3 regions of the Thalassospira xiamenensis M-5 genome follow, and region 1 is predicted to be linked to each of the others. Evidence: predicted binding sites of a transcription regulator. Region 1 holds the regulator's gene; each other region holds the start of a gene.

What was found. The regulator LexA, encoded in region 1, represses DNA repair genes until DNA is damaged. The targets are predictions, from matches to a motif close to ATGTTCTANTTTGGTTC.
Region 2: recA (recombinase RecA) is a predicted target of LexA. The motif match lies at 2,149-2,165, and genes of this name have one in related genera.
Region 3: TH3_RS12975 (ImuA family protein) is a predicted target of LexA. The motif match lies at 1,855-1,871, and genes of this name have one in related genera.

Annotation. Positions count from the first base shown of each region.
Region 1 covers NZ_CP004388.1:2,225,225-2,229,376, forward strand. Annotated here, with positions in the region: gene trpC (indole-3-glycerol phosphate synthase TrpC) at 1-654, shown strand, start outside; gene moaC (cyclic pyranopterin monophosphate synthase MoaC) at 654-1,154, shown strand; gene lexA (transcriptional repressor LexA) at 1,302-2,009, shown strand; gene TH3_RS10510 (ComEC/Rec2 family competence protein) at 2,073-4,010, opposite strand.
Region 2 covers NZ_CP004388.1:885,472-889,623, reverse strand. Annotated here, with positions in the region: gene TH3_RS04055 (helix-turn-helix domain-containing protein) at 1-774, shown strand, start outside; gene recA (recombinase RecA) at 898-1,977, opposite strand; gene nikR (nickel-responsive transcriptional regulator NikR) at 2,257-2,736, opposite strand; gene TH3_RS04040 (DUF4198 domain-containing protein) at 2,834-3,625, shown strand; gene TH3_RS22235 (hypothetical protein) at 3,634-4,152, shown strand, end outside.
Region 3 covers NZ_CP004388.1:2,752,106-2,756,257, forward strand. Annotated here, with positions in the region: gene cysN (sulfate adenylyltransferase subunit CysN) at 1-612, shown strand, start outside; gene TH3_RS12970 (GIY-YIG nuclease family protein) at 724-1,644, opposite strand; gene TH3_RS12975 (ImuA family protein) at 1,877-2,620, shown strand; gene TH3_RS12980 (Y-family DNA polymerase) at 2,550-4,152, shown strand, end outside.

The sequences.
Region 1 (4,152 bases):
GTTGCGGATGGTCGTTACGGCCTGATTGCCGAGATTAAAAAGGCATCCCCGTCCAAGGGCCTGATCCGCCCGGATTTCAATCCGCCCGTTCTGGCGCAAGCCTACAAGGCCGGTGGGGCAAGTTGCCTGTCGGTCCTGACCGACATCCCCTATTTCCAGGGCGATGACAGCTATCTGATCGCGGCACGTAGCGCGGTTGATCTGCCGGTCCTGCGCAAGGATTTCATGCTTGATCCCTATCAGGTGACCGAAGCCCGGGCCCTTGGTGCCGATTGCATCCTTCTGATCATGGCCGCCCTCGAAGACGCCCGGGCCGCCGAGCTTGAAGACGCCGCAAACAGCCTTGGCATGGATGTCCTGATCGAGGTGCACAACGCCCCGGAACTCGAACGCGCCCTGAAACTGAAATCAAAGCTGCTTGGCGTTAACAACCGCAATCTGAAAACGCTGGAAGTCTCCCTGACCACGACCGAAGAACTCGCTGGTATGGTTGATGACAGCCGGATGCTGGTCGCCGAAAGCGGCCTGTTCACGCACGATGACCTCGCCCGCATGGCAAAGGTCGGCGCGCAATGCTTCCTGATCGGCGAAAGCCTGATGCGTCAGGACGACGTCACCGCCGCCACCCGTAATATTCTTGGCCTCGCGGCCTGATAACGGAACAAGACACAGGCATGGCAGACAAACTTTCGCATATCGACGCTGCTGGTAATGCCGTCATGGTCGATATTTCGGCCAAGACCGATACCGCGCGCGTCGCCATCGCAAAGGGCCGTGTCCTGATGTCGGCGGAAACGGCCCGGCTGATTGCCGAACGCGGCCATAAAAAGGGCGACGTTCTTGGTATCGCCCAGCTTGCCGGGATTATGGGGGCCAAGAAAACCGCTGACCTGATCCCGCTTTGCCATCCCCTGCCTCTAACCTCGGCCGAAGTCACGCTGGAACTCGCAACTGACACCGATGCGGTAGATATTGTCGCGACATGCAAAACCACCGGCAAAACCGGGGTGGAAATGGAAGCCCTGACCGCCGTTTCCGTTACCGCACTTACCGTGTTCGATATGTGCAAGGCGGTCGATAAAGCCATGCGGATTACCGATATTCGCGTTGTCCACAAGGAAGGCGGAAAGTCGGGTACTTTCACCGCCGACTGATCCCTGGAAATACCCAAATTTCGTTTCTTGACCGAAAGAATGCCCTTAAACGGTGATTTTTCGGGTTGTGGTGCTTGACGAACAAGCAGAACCAAAGTAGAACATTTATGTATTCGGTTTGTTCTTATTACTGGTTCGGAAAAAATCATGCTGACGCGCAAGCAATACGAATTGCTGGTCTATATCGATAATTACCTTCGCGATCATGGCATCTCGCCCTCTTTTGACGAGATGAAAGAAGCCCTGAGCCTGAAATCCAAATCCGGCATTCATCGCCTGATCACCGGGCTTGAGGAACGCGGTTTTATTCGCCGTCTCGCCCATCGGGCCCGCGCGCTCGAAGTCCTGCGTCTTCCCGATAATAATGATGACGACGCGGCGGAAACGCCCAACAATGTTACCTCTATCGCCTCCGCGCGAAAGGCTGCGCATCGGCCGGCAACCGTGCCTTCGGCCTTTTCGGAATCGGGTGAATCCGTTTCCCTGCCGCTGTTTGGCCGGATTGCGGCGGGTACCCCGATCGAAGCCCTTCGCGATCAGACCACAATGGTGCAGGTCCCGGCAGCGCTTCTGGGAACCGGCGATCACTATGCGCTTGAAGTTTCCGGTGATTCGATGATCGATGCCGGTATTCTCGATGGCGACACCGTCCTGATCCAGCGTTGCGAACAGGCCAATGATGGCTCCATCGTTGTCGCACTGGTCGACGACGCCGAAGCCACTCTGAAACGCCTGAAACGTGGCCGTGGCGAAGTTCTGCTGGAACCGGCCAATGCGCGTTATGAAACACGCGCGCTGTCGCCTGATCGTGTCCGCATTCAGGGACGTCTGATCGGTTTGCTCCGCCAATACTGATAGAATACCGAATAAACCGAACAAACCGAAAGAAACGCCGTCGGCCTTGCCTGGCGGCGTTTTTTATTTGACCACCCTGCCCCCGATGATAATCCACGGCCAGATGCCGGACGTTTCACGCACGGTTTCGATCACCGGGGCGGCATCGGGCCGCAACGCAATCAATACGCCCCCCTGCCACCATAACAGGTCATCATCGATGACAGTCACATCCGGCGCACAGATATCACGCGGCATATCGCGTTTCAGGCTGATGATCATATCGCCATGGCGGCATGCATAGAACGGATTGGCAAGATCATTGGCAATGATCACCTGCCGTCCGGCGATCCTGACGGAACAAACCGTTGCGTCGCATTTTTCGATGACATTGCCGGCATCATGATCGGCGATACCAAATCGCGCCATCCAGACCGACTGCTGAAAATCCGAAATGCCTTCGGGCAGGACAAGTTTGTCGCGCACCCTGTCGCGAATTGCCCAGCTTTCCTGATCCCCCGAAACCAGAATATCCGCCGGGCGATACAGGATTTGCGCCGCAATCGCCACGCATAGCGGAATGACAGCAAACCGGGCAATCGCGTTCCCTCGCCAGACCAGCCACCAGGCCATCGCCATCATGATGCCGATGGCAAATACGGCACTAAACTGCTCGACATGCCAAAGCCCCCAGGCCTGATCGGCGGCAAGGCTTGCGGTTTCAATCAACAATGTCAGTCCCGGCTTCATCAACCACAATGCCAGTCCCCCGGCTCCGAACGGCATCAGAACAAGCGTCGCCACAATCAGCGGCATCACCCAGAACGCCATCACCGGAATGGCAATCAGGTTGGACACGATCCCGATCATCGAAATCCGCCCGAAATGAAACCCGATGATCGGCGCGGTCACCGCCGTAACCAGCAACCCGGTCATCACCAGCCCGGCAAAAAACAGCCAAAGCCGGAATAGCCATGACCGATCCCCCGACTTGTCAAACCATCGCCTGCCCGGACCATCATAAAACGCTACCAGAACCGACACCGCCGCAAAGGAAAGCTGAAAGCTTGGCCCCAAGACCGCATCGGGCCGCAGGATCAGAACAACCAGCGCCGCAAACGCCACCAGCCGCAACGATATCGCCCGCCGATCCAGCAGCAACGCAATCCAGACAATCGTCAACGTCACAAAGGCACGCTGCGTCGGCACACTGGCCCCTGACAGGCCAAGATAGATCCCCGCTGACACCATCGCCCCGATAGCCGCCCATTTCTTGATCGGAAACCGCAGCGCAAGGGCGGGAATGGCCGCCATGCCAAACCGCAGGAAAAAGAAAACCGTCCCGCTTAAAAGCCCCATATGCAGCCCGGAAATCGCCAGAAGATGCGCCAATCCCGATTTGCGAAGATCATCGGCAATTTCCGCACTGACATCGCCCCGTTCGCCGACAATCAATGCCTTGGCAATCCCGGCCTCTGCGCCGGTAAGGCTCTGATCGATTGCCGTCATGATCGTCAGGCGCAGACTTTCGATCCGGTCCGAAACCGGCTGCATCATTCCTGTTTCGGCCTTCTTGGTCACACTATATTTATGGCCGAAAACAAACCCGGTCGCCCCGATCCCGTCCAGATATAATCCGCGTGAAAAATCCGGGTCGCCCGGCACGGACGCCGCGCGCAACGGAAACAGCCGCGCCGTTGCCACGATATGATCCCCGACGGAAAGCTCATCGCCACCTGGAAGGCTCAATCGCACCTTCCAGTCAAATGCCCGGTCCTCAAGCCCCGCGATCCGCATTGGTGCCACGGTCATGCGCATCCGCCCGCCCCGTGGCTCCAGAAGCGTGATGTCGCCCTCGATCTCTGTCATGTAAAGCGTCTTGGTCAGAAGCCCGGATGGCGCCCTTTCAAGATGGATGGATGCAATCAGCAACCCGCCACAAAAAACCGCCAGCAGCAGAATGCCAAAGAATGGCAAAACCCAGCGTCGCGAAATCCACAATCCGGACAGCAAAAGAATCACCGCTAGGCCGCTTTGCTGTACCGTCAGGCGCGCAGGAAGTGAAAAATACGCCGCACATCCCAACCCGAAGAATATAACCGTGCACAGGATCCAGGAATTTCTGCGCGCGGCCAACAACAATCCTGTTTGCGAAAATATTCTC
Region 2 (4,152 bases), 1.3 Mb from region 1:
CAAATACGGGATTGGGTGCATTTCTCGGTACCAGCGATCGTCGCCCTATGCGTGTTTGTTTTACCGGCGATCATTGATGTTGTGCTTTGCAGCCTTTTTGTCGGATACGGGGCGGCAATTCTGGTGATGCTTCATCGTCAGGGCGGTGATTTTGCCCATATGCCTCTGACTGCGGGCCATATCCCGGCACTGGTTTGGCGCTTCATCGCCTTCGCCCTGATCGCGTCGGCCATCAGCGACATGCTGATCATCGTCGCCAAGATCGATGGAAACGATCAGATTGTCGGCCTGATCCTGAGCATCACATCATCCCTGGCACTCTTGACCATCGGCTTTCTGTCTCTGTCGCCCGACATTGCAATTGATGTTGATGCGGATGTCCAATCAGGGGAACAAAATCAGCCTTCCGATCACGTGCGGACAACACCCAGCACCCCGGAACATCGGACCATAATGGCCCAGCTTGAAGATTTGCAGATACGCGAACAGCTTTATCTTGACCCGGATCTGACGCTTGCACGCATATCCCGACGTATGGGCGTCCCGCTGAAACAGATTTCGAACGCGATCAACGCCACGACCGGTGAAAATGTCTCGCGCTTCATCAACAAATACCGAATTGAACATGCTTGCCGCGAACTGGTCAAGGGCGAGACTGTCACAACGACCATGTTGACAAGCGGCTTTAACACCAAGTCGAATTTCAATCGGGAGTTCTTAAGGATAACGGGCAAAACGCCCAGCCAATGGCAACAGGAAGCACAGCAACCCTGACTCCCGCTTCGCCCCATATCGCGAAATCCATGTTGGCCTGCGTTACACACGCTGCCAACAAAACGGATCAGACACAAAAACGGGCGCCCAAAGCGCCCGTTTGATTATTCAGTCCGCTTTTAATTACGCGTCGTCATCGTTTGACGGTTCATCTTCGCTCATGCTGGTCATCGCCTCGGCGATCAGACCTGCACTTTCGCGGATGCTGCGTTCGATTTCGGCGGTCATTTCCTGATTTTCACGCAGGAAGGTTTTGGCATTCTCGCGGCCCTGACCGATACGGGTCGAATTATACGAGAACCAGGAACCGGATTTTTCAACGATGCCCGCCTTGACACCAAGATCAAGGATTTCACCCATCTTGGAAATGCCTTCGCCATACATGATGTCGAATTCGACCTGCTTGAACGGCGGAGCCATCTTGTTTTTGACGACCTTCACACGGGTCTGGTTGCCAACGACTTCGTCACGGTCCTTGATCTGACCGATCCGGCGAATATCAAGACGAACAGACGCATAGAATTTAAGCGCATTACCACCCGTGGTCGTTTCCGGGCTGCCAAACATCACACCGATCTTCATACGGATCTGGTTGATGAAGATGACCATGCAGTTCGAACGCGAGACCGAGCTGGTCAGTTTACGCAATGCCTGGCTCATCAGGCGGGCCTGCAGGCCGACGTGGGTGTCACCCATTTCGCCTTCAAGTTCGGCACGTGGCACAAGGGCGGCAACCGAATCGACGACCAGCACATCAATCGCACCGGAACGCACCAGCGTATCGGCGATTTCAAGCGCCTGTTCACCCGCATCAGGCTGCGAAATCAGGAGTTCGTCGGTATTCACCCCGAGCTTGCGGGCATAACCCGGATCAAGCGCATGTTCGGCATCGACAAAGGCACAGGTCCCGCCAAGTTTCTGGGCCTCCGCAATGGTGTGCAAAGCCAGTGTGGTTTTACCCGAGCTTTCCGGCCCGTAAATTTCGACGATACGGCCACGCGGCAGGCCGCCAATCCCGAGCCCGATATCAAGCCCAAGCGACCCGGTCGAAATGGCTGAAATATCCACCGCACTATCGCGCTGGCCGAGCTTCATGATCGAGCCCTTGCCAAATGCGCGTTCGATCTGCCCAAGGGCGGCTTCGAGTGCCTTCTGCTTATCCATCGTATCTTTATCCACCAAATGCAGCGCGGTCTGAATCATTTTTCGAACTCTCTTATTCCACAGGGCCGGGTAGGATGCAACGCAGGCGGTTCCCCGGTCCTAAATGCGGAACGCCACCGCTAGGTGCCCCGCCGGATAACTGACATCACGCCAACCATTTTCCGGCAAACGCATTGAGAACATAATGTGAACACTCGCACAAAAAAATGGATGTTGCAAGTTTGTTCTCATTCTGGTGGGTAAGAATTCGAACCCGGATAAATAAAATTGTCGCCGGGCTTGTGCCGGGATTTTTAAAACAATTCGGAGAAGCCCGGTTCAGGTCGTGATTTTCAGATGTTCGTGCCGATGTGCATGTCCATGATCGTCATCGCCGTGATGATGGGTTTCGACATGCAATTCACCCGGAACCGAATAAAGCTGCCCATGGCGCACGCCAGGTTGTGCCAGAACCTGATCGGCGAATTTGCGAATATCGGAAAGCTTGCCGCGCAAGGTCACGCTTTCAAGGCACGTATCGTGATCAATATGGAAATGCACGGTCGAAACGGTCAGGTCATGATGTTCGTGCTGCGCACTCATCAGCCGTGATGCCAGCATGCGTTCTTCATGATCATAGACATAATTCAGAACCGCTATGCCAACGCCGCCGGTGTCTTCGTCGAGCTTGGTATTCTGGAGCTTTTCCCGGATCAGGTCACGAAAACCTTCTGACCGGTTGGTGTAGCCGCGATGCTCAAGGAAAGCATCGAACGCCTCCATCAAATCGTCTTCGATTGATACGGTCACGCGGGTCATACGAATTCCCTTTCAGAATCATCAGCTTGACTAGTATGAACATTTTTGAAAAGTTCATACCGCCTTTCAACTTCCCTAATCTCCCAAAGGATAGCAGATGTTTCAATCAAAGTTCACAACCCCGCTTGCAATTGCCGCACTGGGGTGCCTGATCGGCTTTGGCGCAGCGGCCCATGAATTTGTCGCCAGCAGCAAAACCACCCCCGCGAATGGCAAGGACACTGCTGCCTTCATCCTCGATTCGACCCATGTTTTCGGCACTCCGGAAGAAGCCGAAGCGCCAAAGCATGTCCGTGCACAATTGATCACCCCCTCGGCCACCACCGAACTTGATGTCACTGAAAATGCGGATGCCCCCAATCTGACTGGCACATTCACCCTTTCCAAAGAAGAACCCGCATGGCTTGTCGGACATCGCCTGCCGGTAATCTGGTCACAAACGCCCGATGGCTGGAAAGAAGGCGGGCCGGACGCACATCCCGATGCGGTTGCGTCATCCCGATTTGAAAAATTTTCCAAAAACCTGACTGGAGGCTCCCAAAACGCGGATTTCATTTCTTCCCCTCTGGGGCACAAACTTGAAATCGTGCCGCTTTCCGATCCGCGCGTGACGGCAATCGGCCAAGACGTTGCGGCTCAAATCCTGCTGGACGGGCAACCTTATTCGACCAGTGTCCTGGCAACCTATGCCGGATTTACCGACACGCCATCGTCTTATGCCTATTATACCGAAACTTTCAGCGATGATCGTGTCAGCGGGATTGCCAAAATCCGGATTACGAAACCGGGTCTTTGGATAGTTCGGGTTGCGGCCGATGTCCCGGACTCAGATGCATCTGTCCGGGTACATAACCTGCGGGCAACCCTGACTTTCGATGCCAGCCAATAGGCCGCCACATGCTGCAATCGTTTGGACGTTTGATGATCCCGGCAATTGCCTGCGCGATCCTGCTTTGTGCAGGATCGTTCCCGGCGATTGCCCACGGGGCGGGATGGCAGATTGACCAGAACCGGACCGCCACCATCTATCAGTTCGGCTATACAGATGGCACACCAATGATATTTGCCGAAGCCATGGTGACGTCACCGGACGGGAAAACCTGGCAAAAAGGAAGAACTGATCGTGACGGACGCCTTGCCGTCGCGGTTCCGGCATTACGCCCTGAAGATGATACCGATGCGCATTGGAAAATAATGGTATCAGACGGCATGGGTCATCAGGTTGTCCTGATCCATTCATCGGAAAAAATACCGCCATCGGGAACACAATCCTCGGCCCCAACCCCCGGATTGCAGGGAAACAGCGCCTTGCTTGACCTGCCGGTCTGGGCTGCAATCCTGTTCGGTTTCAGCCTGATAACCAATCTTGCCTTTCTGCCGGGCTGGATCACCAGGATCAAAAGGCAGAGAAAATCG
Region 3 (4,152 bases), 530 kb from region 1:
GCGACCAACGTCAAATGGCAGGAAATGGACATCAACAAACAGGCGCGTGCCTATCAGAAAGGTCAGAAATCAGCCGTTCTGTGGTTCACGGGTCTTTCGGGTGCCGGTAAATCGACCATCGCCAACCTGGTCGAGAAAAGGCTCCACGCCATGGGCAAGCACACCTACACCCTTGATGGTGACAATGTCCGTCACGGATTGAACAAGGACCTTGGCTTTACCGATGCCGACCGGGTGGAAAACATCCGGCGTGTCGGTGAAACCGCCAAGCTGTTTGTCGATGCCGGGATCATCACGCTGGTATCCTTCATCTCGCCGTTCAAAAGCGAACGCCAGTTTGCGCGTAGCCTTGTCGAAGATGGCGAGTTCATCGAGGTCTTTATCGACACCCCGATTGAAGTCTGCGAACAGCGCGACGTGAAAGGCCTTTATAAAAAGGCCCGCGAAGGCAAAATCGCCAACTTCACCGGGATCGACAGCCCCTATGAAGCACCGGAAAACGCCGAGATCACGGTCAACACATCTGATCAAACTGCCGAACAGGCAGCAGAGATCATCGTTGCCAAGCTCGAAGAATTCGGCGTTCTGGGTGCGTGGTATCCGGAAATTTAAGGTGAATGGCAAGATTAGAGAACAAGACTGGTCACCTTCCAAAACCCCGGCTAGACGCCGGGGTTTTCTTTACTTTTTAGTGATCATATTCAGAACCAACTCCCCAACCGATCATTCATCATCGCTATTTTCTATGGAAGCATCTGAAACGATTTGTTCGTTTTGCCAATCCGCATAAGTCTTATTTGTCCCTTTAACCCGCCAAGTTATGCGCCCATTGTCAGGACGACCGAAAATGGTCGCAGAGGCTGCGCTGGGACTATTGAATGTCGTATCTTCTTTAAACTTCAGCAGCCCATCACGATCAGGAACCAATCTTCCTTCGCGAACCAGCTGTTCATGAAGATTTCGATATCCACCTGCGCTACTCTCCCAAGAAGATCTTGCGTGAGAGTTAGCCAAAACAATAAAATCACCACCAATTTGTTGCGCTTGAGCAAACAACCCATATTTGGGACTTTTTATAATGAAAACAGGTGATTTATTTTCCCAAAACTCGGTTGATGCTGAGGAACTTTTTTGCATGACACCAGAGTCATCAACTCTTGGTTTTTCTCTAAGGAAATCCATCCCCAAAACAGGAAGCGTGATTCGTATTTGCTCAATAAAAAATTCCATATCAGCAAGATCAGCTTCAGGTAGAAAGCCATATTCTGGCGAAGTGCTATTTACAAGGCTAGCTCGGCCTGCAGCCGAGACAATTGATATCAATCGACTTTCCAGATAACGAGCATGCGCTTTCGTTAAATTCTGGTCCTTACTTGTTACAACGCAAACCTTATCCCAAAACTCTTTCGTCTCATCTTTATTGTGAGAGACGAGCCGTTTAGCGACATTATCGCTTTCTCCGACATAAACAAAGGTTTGCGTCGGTTCTTCCGGATTAACACCAGTTAAGAAATAGACCCCTGTTCGCGCTATCTCTGACCGCTTTATCAAATCAGGCAAGCGCGTACGCGGTGCGGTCATGACATGACCAGTCCAGTTCATTATCTCGGCTGTAATGATTCCGCTTGGTGTGCCATCGACCAAGAAGAGCCTAATACTCCTGCCCTTAAGCAAAGCAATTCCCCATATTGATAGCATTATGTTTAGTTGTATCATCCCCACGATAGCTCTGTCATTGCGAGAAACTCATACTATTTCGTTTTCACCCAAAGGCTTGGCAGGTATTCAACACAACATCTGACATTTTCCCGGTCTTTGCTGCTTGACTCCTGTTCCGTCCTGACCACATAAAAAGAACAAATCAGGAACTTACATCATGTCGGACAGACGTCTTCATCTTGCCCGTGCTGCGTTGCAACGGGCCGAAAAACAATGGAAAGGACAGGTTGCCTGCCTGCCCGGCGGGACGGATCGGATCATGCGCCGTGCCTTTGGCGGGGTCGATTTTGCACATCATATCAGCATCGGGGGCATTGCCCCGGTGGGTCTGCATGAAATCATCTGCGGTCATGATGATGCCGCCGCCTCCATTCTGGCATGGTATCTGGCACGACTTTCCATCGGGGATCAAACAGGCAAAAGCCTGTTTTGGATTAGACAACGGCGCGCGATTGACCAAGGCGGGCTTTATCCGCTTGCGCTGCCAGCGACGGATATGCCGGTCATGATGGTGGTTGATCGGCAGGCCACCGCCCTTTGGACCAGCGAGGAATCAGCAAAATCCGGCCAGATCGCCAGCATCATTGTCGAAACCACGGATTATGACCTGACTGCGGCACGCCGCCTGCAACTAGCCTGCGAAGCCGGACATACGCGCCTGATTGCAATCCGGCATATGCGGTCCGATGGCAAAACCACCGCATCAAGCGCGCATACGCGGTGGCGGATAACGCCGGAAGCAGCGAAACATTCAACAACAGGCAACCGACACATACTCAGCCTGATCGGGGGACGCGGGGTTCGACCGGGCAGCTGGAGAATGCAAATTGATGCAACAACGTTTTCTTTATCTGTGGCTGACGCACTGGAAAACAGATTGCCACCGGATCGATATGCCTGAAACCGGGGATGATACCCCGCAAACCGCACCATCCCCGCAACGGGAACCGGTCGTGATCACGCGAGCTGATCACAAGGGCGTGCTTGTCTGCGGCAGCAACAAGGCAGCACAATCACGCGGGCTGGCACCGGGCATGCGCCTTGCCGAAGCACGCAGCATATACCCGGCTTTGCGCGACCTTCCCGAACAGCCCGATCTTTATGAACGCCATCTGGCGCGTTTGATCCGCGCGATGGACCGATACAGCCCGTGGGTTGCCCGCGACCGGTTCTTGCAGGAAGCCGATCATAACCATACAGGTGATGCCGGATTGTGGCTTGAAATTACCGGCGGCAGTCACCTTTTTGGTGGCGAAAGTGCGCTTCTGGCGCTGGTTCTGCGCGATGTCAAATCACGTGGTTATGCTGGCCGTGCCGCCATTGCCGATACGGCAGGTGCGGCATGGGGGGCGGCACGATGCCACCCTGCTGCCTTGGCTGATCAACGGATTTTAAGCCTGCCGCGCGATCATGATATTGCCGCCGGTTTTCCGATATCCGCCCTGCGTCTGGCCGAACAGACACGTGTCACCCTGTTTCGGCTGGGGCTGAAACATCTGGGCGACATCACCCCGATGCCGCGTGCCAATATCACCACGCGCTTGGGGCCCGAAGTTTTGCAACGGCTTGATCAGTTTTATGGACGTCTGCCCGAACATCTGAATTTCAATTTGCCAGATCGGCCATGGCTGATCCGGCGCAGCTTTGGCGAACCGCTGGGCGATGCGGCCAATCTGGCGATTACGGTTGAAAGCATGGTAACGGAACTCTGCAACAATCTGGCGCAGGAAAATCTGGGTCTGCGCCGCATTATCCTGCGCTGTGTACGGGTTGACGGGCATACCCATACCATCACACTTGGTACCGGAAGCCCGTGCCAGTCCGCCCCGCATGTGTTGCGATTGCTGTCTGAAAAAATGCCCGGTGTCGATACTGGTTTTGGCATCGAACAGGTGATTGTCTACGCCCCGTGGGTCGAACATGTGGCCTTTCGCCAGTCGCGCCTTGATCAGCAACAGGAAGAAACCACCGACCAGATTGCCCTTGCCCAGTTGATCGACCGGATTTCCCACCACCTCGGCCCGCGCGACATGCTGTTTCACCCCGGCCACCACGCCAGCCACTTGCCTGAACAGGCTTCTGTGCGACAGGCCGTTAACGCCCGGACATATCCGGCCAGACGCACCGACATGACATTGCCCAAACGCCCGGCACGCCTGATCGACCCGCCCGAACCGGTCGAAATCCTTGCGCGCGACACCAATGGCACGCCAAGCCGCCTGCGCTGGCGCAAAATGGCGGTCGACATCATCCATGCCGAAGGACCAGAACGGATTTGCCCGGAATGGTGGCAATGCCTTGATCAGGATGAATATGCCCTATCCCCCAAGACGCGGGATTATTTCCGCATCCGCGATCAGGCAGGCCGATTGTTATGGGCCTTTCGCACCGGCCCAACCGGGCAGGATATCTGGTCCATCCATGGATTGTTCG